One region of the Methylobacterium sp. 17Sr1-1 genome, then DNA from elsewhere that is predicted to be linked to it. Evidence: predicted binding sites of a transcription regulator. Region 1 holds the regulator's gene; the other holds the start of a gene.
What was found. Region 1 encodes LexA, which represses DNA repair genes until DNA is damaged. Its sites were predicted from a motif close to TGTTCNNNNTGTGTTCNG; they were not measured.
Positions count from the first base shown of each region.

Region 1 (7,503 bases):
CCCGGCGGGTTGCCCGTGCTTCCATGCCCTGACACGCGACGCCACGATCCCGCCGGGATCGCTCGGGCCTCGCCTTTTTGAATGAGGAACGCCGATGGCCAACACCGTGTCGGCCAAGAAGATGACCCGCAAGATTGCCAAGCGTACGGCAGTCAACCGCTCGCGCCGCAGCCGCATGCGCACCTTCATCCGCAAGGTCGAGGAGGCGATCGAGGCCGGCGATCACGGCATCGCGCTGACCGCCCTGCGGACCGCCGAGCCGGAGATCATGCGCGCGTCCCAGAAGGGGATCGTGCACAAGAACACCGCCTCGCGGAAGGTCTCGCGCCTCGCCGCCCGCGTGAAGGGCCTGCAGGCCGCCCAGGCGTAACGCCTGGTGCCTGAGTGACCGCCGAACGTTCGGCCTCGCGGATCCGCGCCGCCACGGCGTGACCGGTCCGAGAGACGAGAGGAAATGGCCCGGCCTGCGCGCCGGGCTTTTTCGTGTCTGCATCCGACGAGGGCGCGTGGTCCGAGGAAATTGCCGCACGCCCCCCTGCTGTCCGGGAAAAAGAAGTGGCACGGGTTTCACCTCTCCACGTGGGCGGGGAGAGGGCCGTGTCGCCGTTCAGGCGATACGGCAAGCGGAGGCGAAAGCCGGAGCGAGGGTGAGGGGGTGTTTCCGGAGGAGCCTCGCGCGTCGAGACCCCCTCACCCTCGCGGCGAACCTTCGGTTCGCTGCTCCCTGAGCCCCTTCGGAGCTCAGGCCTCTCCCCGCGAGAAGTCGGGCTTGCCCGACTTCGTCTGTTGCTTGCAGATCCCGGGCAAGCCCGGGATCTGTCGGGGAGAGGGGAGTTCCCCCGCCTCGTCCTTTTCCCCGGACAGACTTGCCCGCCTCGCATCGGGGCATACCGAAGCGGGGTGGCGACGGTCGCCCGGCCCGAGAGCCGCCGACCCTTCTCGCCATCAGCGTGCCACGAATTCTTGGAATTTGGCCGGTGTCATTTAGCCGGGATTAACCAAGAGGCCGCTCAATACGAGGGCTTAAGGTTGATCCTTTCCTAAACGGCCGATCTCACCGGCCCGTCGGGCGCTCGCGCGCCGGCGGCCGGCCGGGCGGGCCCGTGCGGGACAAGCCATCGAGTACAGGCCGCATGGACCTCGTCGCGTATTCGTCCGGTCGCCTCGCCCCGGGCTCCCTCCGCCGCCGCCGCCGCAACCGGCGGCTTCTCGGCATCGCCGCCGTGCTCGGCGGCATCGGCGCCGCCGCCGGCCTGATGCCGCGCGAGGCGGCCCGGCCCCCGGTGGCGGGCCTCGTGGCGGATCCGGTCGCGCCGCTGCGCGAGGCGCGCATCTCCCCGGCCGAGCTCGGCTGGATGCTCGCGCCGGTGCCGACCCTCGGGGGCGACGCGGCGGGCTTCACCCGCGAGGGTCCGGCCGAGTCGCACCCGCTCGCCGCGGCCGCGACTCCGGTCCCCGCGCCGCAGCGCCTCGCCGAGGCCGCGCCGGCCGCCCTCGTCGAGCGGGACCTCTCGCCGCTCGCGGCCCTGCGCCCCGATGCCGAGCCGCGCGAGGCCGCGCCGTCCGCGGCGGTGCAGCCCGCCACCACGCCGCTCGTCGCCGTACCCCTGCCGGTGCCGCGCCCGCCCGAGCTGCGCCCCTCCGAGGCGCGGCCCGCGCCGACCGTGCTGGCGACCCGCGTGCCGCGGCGTTCCACGCAGGCCATGGCCTCGACCCAGAGCGTGTTCAAGGCCGCGCTGCCGGAGGAGCCGTCGCTGTTCGACCGGATCTTCGGGGGAGGGGGGGCGAGCGCCCCGACGCAGACCCTCGCCTACGCGGCCCCCGGCGGCCTCGATCCGAGCCCGCGGCCGCGCCTGAGCGCCAGCCCCGGCATCGCGGTCTACGACATCAGCGCCCGCACCGTGACCCTGCCGAGCGGCGAGTCGCTGGAGGCGCATTCCGGCCTCGGGCCGCACATGGACGATCCGCGCAACGTCCACCTGAAGATGCGCGGCGCCACGCCGCCCGGCACCTACGATCTCACCGAGCGCGAGGCGCTGTTCCACGGCGTCCGGGCGATCCGGCTCAACCCGGTCGGCGGCAGCGGCGCCATCCACAACCGGGTCGGGCTGCTCGCCCATACCTACATGCTCGGCCCGAGCGGCGCCTCGAACGGCTGCGTCTCGTTCCGCAACTACGACCGCTTTTTGCAGGCCTTCCTGCGCGGCGAGGTCCGCCGCCTCGTCGTGGTGCCGGGCAGCGGCGCGAGCGACCTGCCGCGGATCGGGCGGGGCGGGCCGTCGGATCGGGCGACACGGGGCTGAGAGAGCCAGTTCGATCGGCCCTCGACGGAACTTGACACCCTCCGCGTCATCCCGGGGCCACGCAGTGGAACCCGGGATCCATCACCGCCGACATCGGAGAACGAGACGGGATCGGTCGCCGCATCATCCTGCCTCGTTAGCGGCTATGGCTTCCGGGTTCCGCTGCGCGGCCCCGGGATGACGCAGAGGGTTTGACTTCGGCCTGCCGACTCGAACAGCTCCCCCGAGTCGGGCCGGATCCGGCGGAACCAGTCGGCGTCTCGCGTGTACACGCCCCTCAACGAGAGGAGAGCGTCGGATGAAGTCGATCCTGGGGGCTGGCATCGTGGCGGTTCTCCTGCTCCCCGCGCCGGCGCTGGCGCAGGCGCAGCAGACCACGGTCGGCCCCGGCGGCCTGCGGCTGCCCCAGGTCATCGCCGGCCCGCCCCCGGCCCCCGCCGCAAGCACCGACGGCGCGGTCGCTCCCCCGGTCCACGTCGATTCCCTGGCGGACGCGTTCCACCGGCCGCTCTCCGCGACCGCGGAGCCGCCGCCGAACCCGCTCTTCGCCCGCGAGCCGGAGCCCGCCCGGCGCTAGCAGAGCGTCGTTCCGCTGCTCGCGAGGTGCGGTTTGCCTGCCCGACATCGCCCGAATTGACCCGGATCTCTTCCCTCTGCTGCGTTCTCCCGCCGCAGTTCGAGACCCGCTTGCGGAACACTTGCGGAACGCTTACCATGTTCGTGGTTTGTTTCCGGAGCGCGACAGCGCGGGGATGAGAGTGTCACATGCTCACGCGTAAGCAGTTGGACCTGCTCCGCTTCATTCAGCAGAGAATGCGCGAGACGGGCGTCCCCCCGTCCTTCGACGAGATGAAGGACGCCCTCGATCTCAAGTCGAAATCGGGCATCCACCGCCTGATCACGGCCCTGGAGGAGCGGGGCTTCCTGCGCCGCCTGCCGAACCGGGCCCGGGCGATCGAGGTGATCCGCATCCCCGACGCGGTGACCGGGCCCGTGGCGGCCGCGCCCGCAGGGCATGGATCCGGAGGCCTTGGATCCGGCGCCGAGGTGCTGCGGTTCAACCCCAGCGTGGTCGAGGGCGGGCGCGCCCACGAGCCGAAGCGGCCCGCCGGCATCCCCGCGATGGCCACGGCGTCGGACGAGAACGGCCAGTCGGTCAGCGTGCCGGTGATGGGCCGGATCGCCGCCGGTACGCCGATCTCGGCGATCCAGAGCCAGAGCCGCTCGGTGGCGATGTCGCCGGACTTCCTCGCCAGCGGCGAGCACTACGCGCTCGAGGTGCGCGGCGACTCGATGATCGAGGCCGGCATCCTCGACGGCGACCTCGTGGTGATCCGCCGCCAGGAGACCGCCAATACCGGCGACATCATCGTGGCGCTGATCGACGACGAGGAGGCGACCCTCAAGCGCCTGCGTCGCCGCGGCTCCTCGATCGCGCTCGAAGCCGCCAACCCGGCCTACGAGACCCGGGTGCTCGGGCCGGACCGGGTGCGGATCCAGGGCCGGCTGGTGAGCCTCGTCCGGAAATATTGAGGGACAGGACGGGGCGGACCGGAGGCCGGTCCGCCCCGTCCTGCGTTCGCAATCCTCGTGAGCCGCCCGCGCGCTCAGACGGTCCGGCTGAAGACCCGCGACGCCGTCGGGAAGCTGGCGGCGGCCTGTTCGTCAAGGCCGAGATTGGCGGCGAGCAGGTGGCGCGGCGCCTGGGCGAGCCAGCCCGCCAATGACGACTCGCTGTAGACCCCGCTGTCGTGCACGCCGACGAGCTCGGCCGTTCCGGTCCCGATATTCTCGACGGAGTGTCCGCAGGCCCGCGGAATGTAGGCGCAGTCGCCCGGGCCCAGCTCGGCCACGGCTAGGCGCTTGTCCGGCCCGAACAGGGTCACGCGGGTGCGCCCCCGCAGGACGTAGTGCCACTCGTTCGCGCCCGGATGCCAGTGCGGGGTGTGGATCGCACCGGGCGCGAGCCGCACGAGAAGGCCGGTCATCCCCGCCGAGACCGGGAAGGCGCTCGCGGGCGCCACCCGCATCGTGCTGCCGGCGGCATCCACGATCGTGTCGCTCCCCGCCAGCCCGTAGCGATGCGACCGTGACGGCGCGAGAGGCCGCTCGGCCCGCGCGGCCGGGCCGTCGAGGGGCAGGACGGGCCCCTGCATGATGTAGGTCTCGCCCGGGGGAAGCGCCGCCAGCGTCGCCTCCGGCACGCCGAGGGCGTGGCCGAGGATCGCCGGGTCGAGGCGGCTCATCCAGTCGGAGAGCCCGAAGGTGCCGTGCTCACCGTAGAGGCCGTCGTCGAAGGCGAGGATCGCGTGGCACGGATCGGTCCCGAGGGCCTGGATCGCGTGGGCGTGGCCGCCGGGAAAGTACCAGGTGTCCCCGGGCGCGAAGTTGACGACCTCCATCTCGCCCGCGGCGTCGATCACCGTCGCCTGGCAATGCCCGGCGACGATGTAGCCCCACTCCGCCGAGCTGTGCCAATGCATCTCGCGCACGCCGCCCGGGTTGAGGAACAGGTGCGCGCCGGCGATCCCGGTGGCGATGGGGAGCTGGCGCGTCGTGACGTCCCGGGCCCAGCCGCCCGAGGTCGCCTTGATCGGGCCGGCATCGAGCGAGATGGTGAAGGCCGGCGGCGCACCGGCCTTGCGGGGGATCGTGCGCAGGAAGGTGCCGGCGGGGGCGACGTCGGCGCCGGCGGCGTGACCGTCGTCCGTGGCGGCGAAGGCGCCGCCGACGGCGAAGCTGCCGCCCGCGGCCAGGGTTCCGAGGAAGACGCGGCGGCTGGTCTGGTCCATGAAGCCCTCTCGACGAAAGGGCGCGATGTCGCGACGAGTCCCGCTCGGCCCGGGCGCCCGCATGCATGATCAGCGTTCCGGCTCGACTGGGCGTCCTTCGTTTGAGGGACACTTAACCGGTGATTCGACTTCCCAGTGGCGGTTTCCGGAAGTCGATCGGCGAGCCGGAGGCTGTCACGACTTCCACCCCCCTCAATGCGCGCTGCCCGTCGCCACGAACTTGAACAGGAATACGCCCGCGATCACCCACACCACCGGCTTCACGTCGCGGAAACGGCCGGTGAGCAGCTTGATCACCGCGTAGGTGATGAAGCCGAAGGCGACGCCGTTGGCGATCGAGTAGGTGAAGGGCATGAGCAGCGCGGTGACGCAGGCCGGCAGCACCTCGGTCAGGTCGTCCCAGTCGAGATCGACCAGCTCGTGCAGCATCAGGCAGGCGACGTAGAACAGGGCCGGCGCCGTGGCGTAGGCCGGGACCGAGCCGGCGAGCGGCGCGAAGAACAGGCAGGCGAGGAACAGGAAAGCCACGGTCGCGGCGGTGAGCCCGGTGCGCCCGCCCTCCTCGACGCCGGACGCGCTCTCGAGATACGCCGTGGTGCTCGACGTGCCCAGCAGCGAGCCGACGAAGATCGACGACGAATCCGCCATCAAGGCCTTGTCGAGGCGCTCCATCTTGCCCTCCGTGAGGAGGCCCGCCCGGTTGGCGACGCCCATCAGCGTGCCGGTGGCGTCGAAGAGCTCGACCAGGAAGAACACCAGGATCACGTTGAGCAACCCGCCCGACAGGGCGCCGGTGATGTCGAGGGCGAACAGGGTCGGGGCGATCGAGGGCGGCAGCGACGCGACGCCCTGGAAGGTGTTGTCGGCGACGACGAAGCTCAACGCCGTGACCGTCAGGATGCCGGCCAGCAGCGCGCCCCGCACCTTGCGCACCGAGAGCACGGCGACGATCAGGAAGCCCAGCACCGCCAGCACCGTGCTCGGCTTGTGCAGGTCGCCGAGGGTGACGAAGGTCGCCGGGCTCGCCGCCACCACGCCGGCGCTCTTGAGCGCGATGATCGCGAGGAACAGTCCGATGCCGACCGTGATGGCGATGCGCATCGAGCGCGGGATGCCTTCGACGATGATCCGGCGCAGGCCCGTCAGGGTGACGACCATGAAGAGCAGGCCGGAGATGAACACCGCCCCGAGCGCCGCCTGCCAGGTGTAGCCCATCTGGAGCACCACCACGTAGGCGAAGTAGGCGTTGAGCCCCATGCCGGGGGCGAGCGCGATCGGGTAGTTGGCGTAGAACGCCATCACCAGCGAGCCGATCGCCGCGACGAGGCAGGTGGCGACGAACACCGCGCCCTTCGGCATCCCGGCATCGCCCAGGATGTTGGGGTTGACGAAGATGATGTAGGCCATCGTCAGGAAGGTGGTCAGCCCGGCGAGCAGCTCCGTGCGCACGGTGGTGCCGTGGGCCGAGAGCGCGAAGGTGCGCTCCAGGAACCCTTCGTGAGAGGGACCGGTCGATCGGGTCAGCCGGTCGTCGCGCTTCAGGTCCATTGCTCCTCCTCGCCGCTCTGGGTCGCGTCGCTGATCTGTCGGTAGATCCGGTCGGGGGCGAAGGGCGTCGCGGTCAGCCGCGCGCCGGTCGCGTCCCGGATGGCGTTGGCGAGCGCCGCCGCCACAGGGTTGAACGGGCTCTCGCTCATCGACTTGGCGCCGAGCGGCCCGATCGCGTCGTGGGTGTCGGCGAAGATCACCTCGGTGCGGGGCACGTCGGCGATGGCCGGGATGTGGTAGGTGCGGAAGGACGGGGTCGCGACGCGGCCCTCGCCGTCGACCCGCAGATCCTCGTAGAGCGCCGCGCCGAGCGCCTGGGCGACGCCGCCCTCGATCTGGCCGCGGCACTGCACCGGGTTCATCACCCGTCCGGCATCCGCCGCGTGGACGCTCCGGAGGATGCGCACCTCGCCCGTCCCCGGATGCACCGCGACCTGGAAGCCCTGGACGTTGAACGCCACCGAGCGCGGGGTGCCGTCGGCGTGACCGACCGCCTCCGCGGGGCCGAGATCGGCGAGCGGCACCCGCGCCTCGCCCGAGACGGCGAACGCGCCGTCGAGCCGGCAGGCGGCGGGATCGACCCCGAGGCGGGCGGCGGCGCGCTCGCGCAAGGTCGCGGCCAAGCTGTCCGCGGCGCGCAAGGTGGCCTGGCCCGCCACCACGATGCCGGTGCTGCCATAGGCGCCGGTATCGTGCCCGACCGCGTCGGTGTCGCCCTGGCGCAGGGCGATCCGGTCCGGCGTGGTGCCCAACGCTTCCGCGGCGATCTGGCCGTGCACCGTCGAGGTGCCGTTGCCGAACTCGACCGTGCCGACGCTCAAGGCGTAGCGCCCGTGCTCGCCGAGGGCGATGCGGCTTTG
Region 1 is NZ_CP029552.1:1,854,742-1,862,244, forward strand. It holds gene rpsT (30S ribosomal protein S20) at 95-370, shown strand; gene DK412_RS08355 (tlde1 domain-containing protein) at 1,134-2,303, shown strand; gene DK412_RS08360 (hypothetical protein) at 2,602-2,880, shown strand; gene lexA (transcriptional repressor LexA) at 3,069-3,836, shown strand; gene DK412_RS08370 (cupin domain-containing protein) at 3,911-5,095, opposite strand; gene DK412_RS08375 (NCS2 family permease) at 5,288-6,643, opposite strand; gene DK412_RS08380 (molybdopterin cofactor-binding domain-containing protein) at 6,634-7,503, opposite strand, start outside.

Region 2 (7,503 bases), 3.2 Mb from region 1:
CTCGACGATGTCGCGCTTGGTCTCGTCGACGCATTCGGCGAGCCGCGAGATCGGTACGCAGACGTCGGTGGCGATGACCCGCGCCCCCGGCCGCAAGCCGACCGCCGCCCAGTAGACGTCGTGGCGCGCCTGCCACAGCCGGGTGCGGTCCTCCGGCTTCGTCGCCCACTCGTAGGGACCGCCCTCGAACTCCGCCGCGATCTCGCCGAAGCGCTCGGCCTGCTCGCGCACGCTGGCATCCGTGCCGTGGAACTCGACCAGCAGCAGCGGGGTCTCCGGCAGGGTCAGCTTCGAGTAAGCGTTGCAAGCCGCGACCTGGACCTCGTCGAGGAGCTCGATCCGCGCCACCGGCAGGCCGGACTGGATCGTCACGATGACCGCGTCGCAGGCCGCCTTGATGCTCGGGAACGGGCACACGCCGGCGGAGATCGCCTCCGGGATGCCGGCGAGCTTGAGGGTCAGCTCGGTGATGATGCCGAAGGTGCCCTCGGAGCCCACCAGCAGCCGGGTGAGGTCGTAGCCGGCGGAGGTCTTGCGCGCCCGCGGGCTGGTGCGGACGATGTCGCCGTTCGGCATCACGGCGGTGAGCGACAAGACATTGTCCTTCATCGTGCCGTAGCGCACCGCGTTGGTGCCCGAGGCCCGCGTCGCCGCCATGCCGCCCAGCGACGCGTCGGCGCCCGGATCGATCGGGAAGAACAGGCCCTGGTCGCGCAGGTGCTCGTTCACGGCTTTGCGGGTCACGCCGGGCTGGACCACGCAGTCGAGGTCCTCGGCATGGACCGCCAGCACCTTGTTCATCCCGTTCATGTCGATCGAGATGCCGCCGAACGGCGCGTTGACGTGGCCCTCGAGCGACGTGCCGGTGCCGAAGGCGACGACCGGCATCTTGTGGGCGGCGCAGACGCGCACCACCGCCTGCACGTCCTCGGTGCTCGTGGCGTAGACCACCGCGTCCGGCGGCTGGTTGGCCACCCAGGTCAGGGTGCTGGCATGCTGCTCGCGCACCGCCTGCGAGGTGACGACGCGGTTGCCGAAGAGCGAGGTCAGCTCGCGGATGACGGCATCCACGGTCTCCGGGGACGGGCGCTCGCGGGTGGGAACAGGGCTTGGGGCGTTCATGGCGGGTCTCCCGGACGGTGTGGCGACCGGGCGGACCGGCCTTTTGCCGGCCACTCTAGCAGCCGTGTCCCGGCCGGCATATCCGGGCGCCCGGTCACGGAGAAGTGCGCTCCGGGGCTGACACCTTGCCCCAAGGTGCAACGCATCCGGGGATGCATCCCTCGCCCAAGCGTGGTACGTCCCTGGGCGCCCTTGTCATCCCGCTTGCGCTCACCGGGAGCCCCACAATGGCTGACGACCGTCCCGCTTCGGTCTTCTTCTTCGCGCCGTTCGTGTCGTCCACGATGGCGATCGAGCCGGGCTGGATCGACTACAACGGCCACCTGAACATGGCCTACTACCACGTCCTGTTCGACCGGGCGGTGGACGAGGCGTTCGGCGTGGTCGGCCTCGGGCCCGACTACATGGAGACCGGGCGCGGCACGACCTTCGCCGCCGAGGTCCACGTGCGCTACCGCCGCGAGCTGGTCCTCGACGATCGGGTGCGGGTGACGCTGCAGCTCATCGCCTTCGACGAGAAGCGGATCCACTTCTATTCCGAGATCCGCCACGCCACCGAGGGCTGGGTCGCCGCCACCTCGGAGAACCTGTCCCTCCACGTCGACCCGATGACGCGGCGCGTGGCGCCGTTCCCGGAGGACATCCAGGCCAACCTCTCGGTCATGCTCGGCTCGCATGCCCGGCTGCCGCGGCCCGACGATCTCGGCCGGGTGATCGGCATTCCGGACCGCAGCCACCCGCGACCGGAGGCGATCGCCTTCGCAGCCGCCGGGGCGCGGGTCAGGCACTGAGGCCCGGGCGGCGCGTCAGCGCCGCGGAACCAACACTGTGGCGCGTCGGCGCCGCGCAACCGACAGTGTAGCGCGTCAGCGCCGCGGGACCACGATCGGCGCGGGCGGCGGCGGCGTGGCCTGCTGGCTCCGGATCTGCCCCTGGAGCTGGTTGGTCTCGAACCGGTTCTGCTGCTGGATGCTCCGCGTCTCGGCACCGGACGTGATCGAGCGGTTGATCCCCTCGACGGCCTGCTGGGAGCGGTTGGCGGGCACCTGGTTCTGCGCCAGCGCCGGGAGCGGCGCGGCGGCGAGCGCGAGGATGAGAAGGGCGTGGGCGCGCATCGGGGTCCTTTCCCTGTCGGGTTGGTCGCTGCGGGAACGACGCCGGGGCTCTCGCAAGGTTCCGGCCTCGCACCCGAGACGTATGCGCTCCCCACCCTCGACGCCGTTCGCGTTTTGGTCCAGTGATGCGGGCATGACTCGCGACTTCCCGGCCGGGACTGCCCCCACCTCGATCTCCGCCCGCGCCCGCGCCGCGGTGGTGCCGCAGGACGCCTCCTACCTCACGGGGCTCAATCCCGAGCAGCGCCGCGCCGTCGAGGCGACGGAGGGGCCGGTGCTGGTGCTGGCCGGCGCCGGCACCGGCAAGACCCGGGTGCTGACGACCCGCATCGCCCACCTGATCTCGACCGGGCGCGCCCGGCCCTTCGACATCCTGGCGGTGACCTTCACCAACAAGGCCGCCCGGGAGATGAAGGAGCGCATCGGCACGCTGATCGGTCCGGCCGGGGAGGGGATGCCGTGGCTCGGCACCTTCCACGCCATCGGCACCAAGATCCTGCGCCGCCACGCCGAACTGGTCGGCCTGCGCTCCGACTTCACGATCCTCGGCACCGACGACCAGCTGCGGCTCTTGAAGCAGGTGATCGCCGCGGCCGATCTCGACGAGAAGCGCTGGCCCGCCCGCAGCCTCGCCGGCACGATCGACGGCTGGAAGAATCGCGGCCTCGGCCCCGAGCAGGTGCCGGCGGGCGAAGCCTCGGCCTTCGGCTTCGGCAAGGGGGGTGGGCTCTACGCCGCCTACCAGGAGCGCTTGCGGGCGCTCAACGCCGTCGATTTCGGCGACCTGCTGCTGCTCTGCCTTCGGCTGTGGCGCGAGAATCCGGACGTACTCACCAATTACCAGCAGCGCTTCCGCTACATCCTGGTCGACGAGTACCAGGACACCAACGTCGCCCAGTATCTCTGGCTGCGCCTGCTCGCGCAAGGGCACCGCAACGTCGCCTGCGTCGGCGACGACGACCAGTCGATCTACGGCTGGCGCGGCGCCGAGGTCGACAACATCCTGCGCTTCGAGCACGATTTTCCGGGTGCCCTGGTGGTTCGGCTGGAGAACAACTACCGCTCGACCGGCCACATCCTGGCCGCGGCTTCCGTGCTGATCGCCCATAATGAGGGCCGCCTCGGCAAGACCCTGCGCACCGACAGCCCGGAGGGCGAGAAGGTCACGGTCACCGGCGCCTGGGACTCGGAGGAGGAGGCGCGCCTCGTCTGCGAGGAGATCGAGAGCCTGCAGGCCAAGGGCCACAAGCTCGCCGAGATCGCCGTGCTGGTGCGCATCTCGGCGCAGATGCGCGAGATCGAGGACCGCTTCGTCCAGCTCGGCCTGCCCTACCGGGTGGTCGGCGGCCCGCGCTTCTACGAGCGGGCCGAGATCCGGGACGCGCTGGCGTATCTTCGCATCGTCGCCAACGGCTCCGACGACCTCGCCTTCGAGCGGATCTTCAACACGCCGAAGCGCGGCCTGGGCGACGCGACGCTCCAGGCTCTGCACGGGCTCGCCCGCCGCGCCAAGGTGCCGCTGCTCCAGGCCGCCCGCATGATGAGCGAGACCGAGGAGCTGAAGCCCAAGCCCCGCTCCACCGTGCGAGCGCTGTGCCAGAGCTTCTCCCGCTGGGCCAAGCTCCTGGAGGACCAGCCGCACACCGAGGTGGCGCAGACGATCCTGGAAGAGTCCGGCTACACCGAGATGTGGCAGAAGGAGCGCACCGCCGACGCCGCCGGCCGGCTCGAGAACCTGAAGGAGCTGGTGCGCTCGATGGAGGAGTTCCCGGACCTCGCCGGCTTCCTCGAGCACGTCTCCCTCGTCATGGACGCCAACGAGGCCGAGGGCGGCGACCGGGTGAGCCTGATGACGCTCCACGCGGCGAAGGGCCTGGAATTCGACACCGTGTTCCTGCCCGGCTGGGAGAACGGCCTGATGCCGAACCAGCGCGCCCTCGACGAGAGCGGGCGGGCGGGCCTGGAGGAGGAGCGGCGCCTCGCCCATGTCGGCCTGACCCGGGCGCGCAAGCGCGCCAAGATCTCCTTCGCGGTCAACCGGCGCATCCACGGCCTGTGGTCCTCGACGGTGCCGAGCCGCTTCATCGACGAGTTACCCGAAGCGAGCGTCGCGGTGCTCGACGCGCCGGCCAGCTTCTCGCAGGGGCCCTCGCGCTTCGACCGGCAGGCCCCGGCCTTCGGCTCGTCCTACTCCACCCCCGGCTGGCAGCGGGCCCAGGCCCAGACTGCCGGCCAAGATCGCTACAATCAGGATCGGTTCGGCGGGGGAGGGCGGAACAATTCGCCCGGCCGGCGCGGGCCGCAGCAGATCGAGGGCACGCTGGTGGCCAAATCCACCGGCACCCCGTCGGCCTTTGAGCCGGGCGCACGCATCTTCCACACCAAATTCGGACCGGGCTCGGTGGCGGCCGTCGACGGCAACAAGCTCACCGTTGACTTCGACAAGGCCGGCCGGAAGATGGTCCTCGACAGCTTCGTCCAGCCGGGCTGAAGCGGTCCCGCGGGCACCGTCCGCGGGCCAACCGGGAGCGGCGATCAGGTGGCGATCTCATCCGGCAAGCCTGTCCTCATCGCCCGCCCCGCCGTCGCTCGTACCGCTTCCGCGCCCATCCCCTCCACCTCTGTGTGGTTTTCATCACAATCCGTCGCCCCATCCGCGTCCCCTCCGGTTTCGCAGGGGCATGGTGCGGCGCGACAATTGCTCGTTCATCATCGACTGCTTACCTTGTCGGGTGAAACAGGCGGACTTGTCCACCGCCTGCGTCAACCCCGACCGGAACCGTTGCAGCCCGCGAGGCTTTGAGTCGTCACAAGAACACAGGAGATCAGGGACACGAGAGGGCACACCAATATCGGCACCGCAAGTCCAGTGGGAGTGTTGATCCGTGAAGAGACGACGCGCACGACTTGAACTGGTTGATGACCGCCCGATCCGCGTCCACCGCACGCGCTTCGAGGAAGAGCGCAACCCGCCACCGATCCAGCCGATGACGGCCCGTCAGGCCGAGTATCTGGAAGCCCTCGGGTCCCACCCGCAAGTCATCGTCCTCGGTCCCGCCGGCACCGGCAAGACCTACATCGCCGGCACCCGCGCCGCCGACCAGCTGCGCCAGCGCCGGGTCGCCAAGGTGGTCATCACCCGGCCGAACGTGCCCTCCGGCCGCTCCCTCGGCTTCTTCCCCGGCACCCTCGAGGACAAGATCGCCCCCTGGGTCGCCCCCCTGACCGAGACCATGAAGGAGCGCATGGGCGAGGGCGCCTTCGAGATCGCCGTCAAGGCCGGCGACATCGAGGTCGTGCCCTTCGAAGTGATGCGCGGCCGTACCTTCAAGAACTGCCTGGTGATCCTCGACGAGGCCCAGAACACCACCCCCGCCGAGATCAAGATGTTCCTGACCCGGATCGGCGACGACACCCAGGTCATCATCAACGGCGACGTCTCCCAGACCGACCTGCGCGAGACCTCGGGGCTTCGCACGGTGATCCACCTGGTCAAGAGCCGGATGATGCCGATCCCGATCGTCGAGTTCGGCCTGGATGACATCGTGCGCTCGGGGATCTGCGCCGAATGGGTGCGGGCCTTCGAGGAAGCGCGGGTGTGAGATCGCGACGCCTGCCCGGCTGGAGAAGTCGGGCAGGCTTCGAATAGAGAACGGCATCGAGAGAGCGATGTCGAGCACCTGCATCGATCATTGATCGTCTGCGTGACTCGCAAAGCTGAGTTCGAGGAGCGCCTGATCGCCGGCCCCAATATATTCCTCCATCCTCCTCGCGCCCTCATCCTGAGGTCGTGAGTGGGGGAGCTGGGGCGATGCGGGCTGGGCATTCCTCAGCGCCTGACGTCCGGGTCCTATCGCCGCAACGGCGGCACCCGTGACGGAATCTGCCCCAGCGCCAGCAACCATCGCGTGCCCGAACGCTTCCTAGGGTCGACCGACTTTCTCGCTCCCCCAGGACGCATCCATGCCCCATCTCCTCGTCATCGGCGCCAGCCAGGGCATCGGCCTGGAGACGGTCAAGGCGGCGCTCGCCGCAGGGCACAGGGTGCGGGCCTTCGCGCGATCCGCGAACAAGATCGAGCTGTCCGATCCGAATCTCGAACGCTTCCCCGGCGACGCCCTGTCGACGGCCGACGTCACGGCCGCGCTCGACGGGGTCGATGCCGTGGTCCAGGCCCTCGGCGTGCCGGTCCGCGACCTGTTCGGGCCGGTGCGGCTGTTCTCGGACGCCACCAACGTGCTCGTGCCGGCGATGGAGAAGGCGCGCGTGCGCCGGCTGGTGGCGGTCACCGGCTTCGGCACCGGCGACAGCCGCGCGGCGATCGGCCCGCTGCAGCGCCTGCCGTTCCGCCTCGTCTTCGGCCGCGCCTACGACGACAAGGACGCCCAGGAGATCCGGATCCGCCAGAGCGGGCTCGACTGGACCTTCGTGCGCCCCGGCGTGCTCACCGGCGGGCCCGCGACCGGGCGCTACCAGGTGCTCGACCGGCCGTCCTCGTGGAAGAACGGGCTGATCGCCCGGGCGGACGTGGCGCAGTTCATCACCCGCGAGATCGCGAGCAACGACCATGTCGGGCGCGCCGTCGTGCTGATCCACCACCCGCTCCCGCTCCCGCTCTGACCGCGCAAGAATTCGCTGCCATGGACAAGATCCTCTACTACGCCGTCACGCTGATCGAATCGGTCCTCGGGGTGTTCGGGATCCGTGCGTTCTACGACCAGCCCCGCTACGCGGTGGTCGAACGGCTCGATCGCGGCGTCGAGATTCGGGACTACGAGCCGCGGCTCGCGGTCGAGACCGACGCGCGCGGCCAGGGCGACGGCGAGGCGTTCGGGCGCCTCTTCCGCTACATCACCGGGGCGAACCAGGCCGGCGACCGCATCGCCATGACGGCGCCAGTCATGACCGCGCCGGTGGAGGCCGGCGGCCGGCACATCGCCATGACGGTGCCGGTGGAGCAGGGGACGGGCGGCACGATGCGGTTCTTCCTGCCGCACGCCGTCGCGGCTGCCGGCGCGCCGCAGCCGACCGAGCCCGGCGTGCGCCTCGTCAAGGTGCCGCCGGAGCGGATCGCGGCGCTGCGCTTCTCCGGCCGCATCACGCCGGAGGCCCGCGCCGCGCAGGAGCGCATCCTGACCGAGGTGCTGCGCGCCGCCGGCCGGTCTCCGGCCGCGCCACCGTTCTTCATGGGGTACGACCCGCCCTTCGCGCTGCCGTTCCTGCGACGCAACGAGGTGGCGGTGCGGCTCGGCGGGTGATCGTCCCG
Region 2 is NZ_CP029552.1:5,156,134-5,163,636, forward strand. It holds gene DK412_RS23435 (FAD-linked oxidase C-terminal domain-containing protein) at 1-1,122, opposite strand, end outside; gene DK412_RS23440 (thioesterase family protein) at 1,350-1,913, shown strand; gene DK412_RS23445 (hypothetical protein) at 1,989-2,237, opposite strand; gene DK412_RS23450 (UvrD-helicase domain-containing protein) at 2,371-4,728, shown strand; gene DK412_RS23455 (PhoH family protein) at 5,123-5,839, shown strand; gene DK412_RS23460 (SDR family NAD(P)-dependent oxidoreductase) at 6,201-6,857, shown strand; gene DK412_RS23465 (heme-binding protein) at 6,878-7,495, shown strand.
Region 2: DK412_RS23450 (UvrD-helicase domain-containing protein) is a predicted target of LexA. The motif match lies at 2,342-2,359, and genes of this name have one in related genera.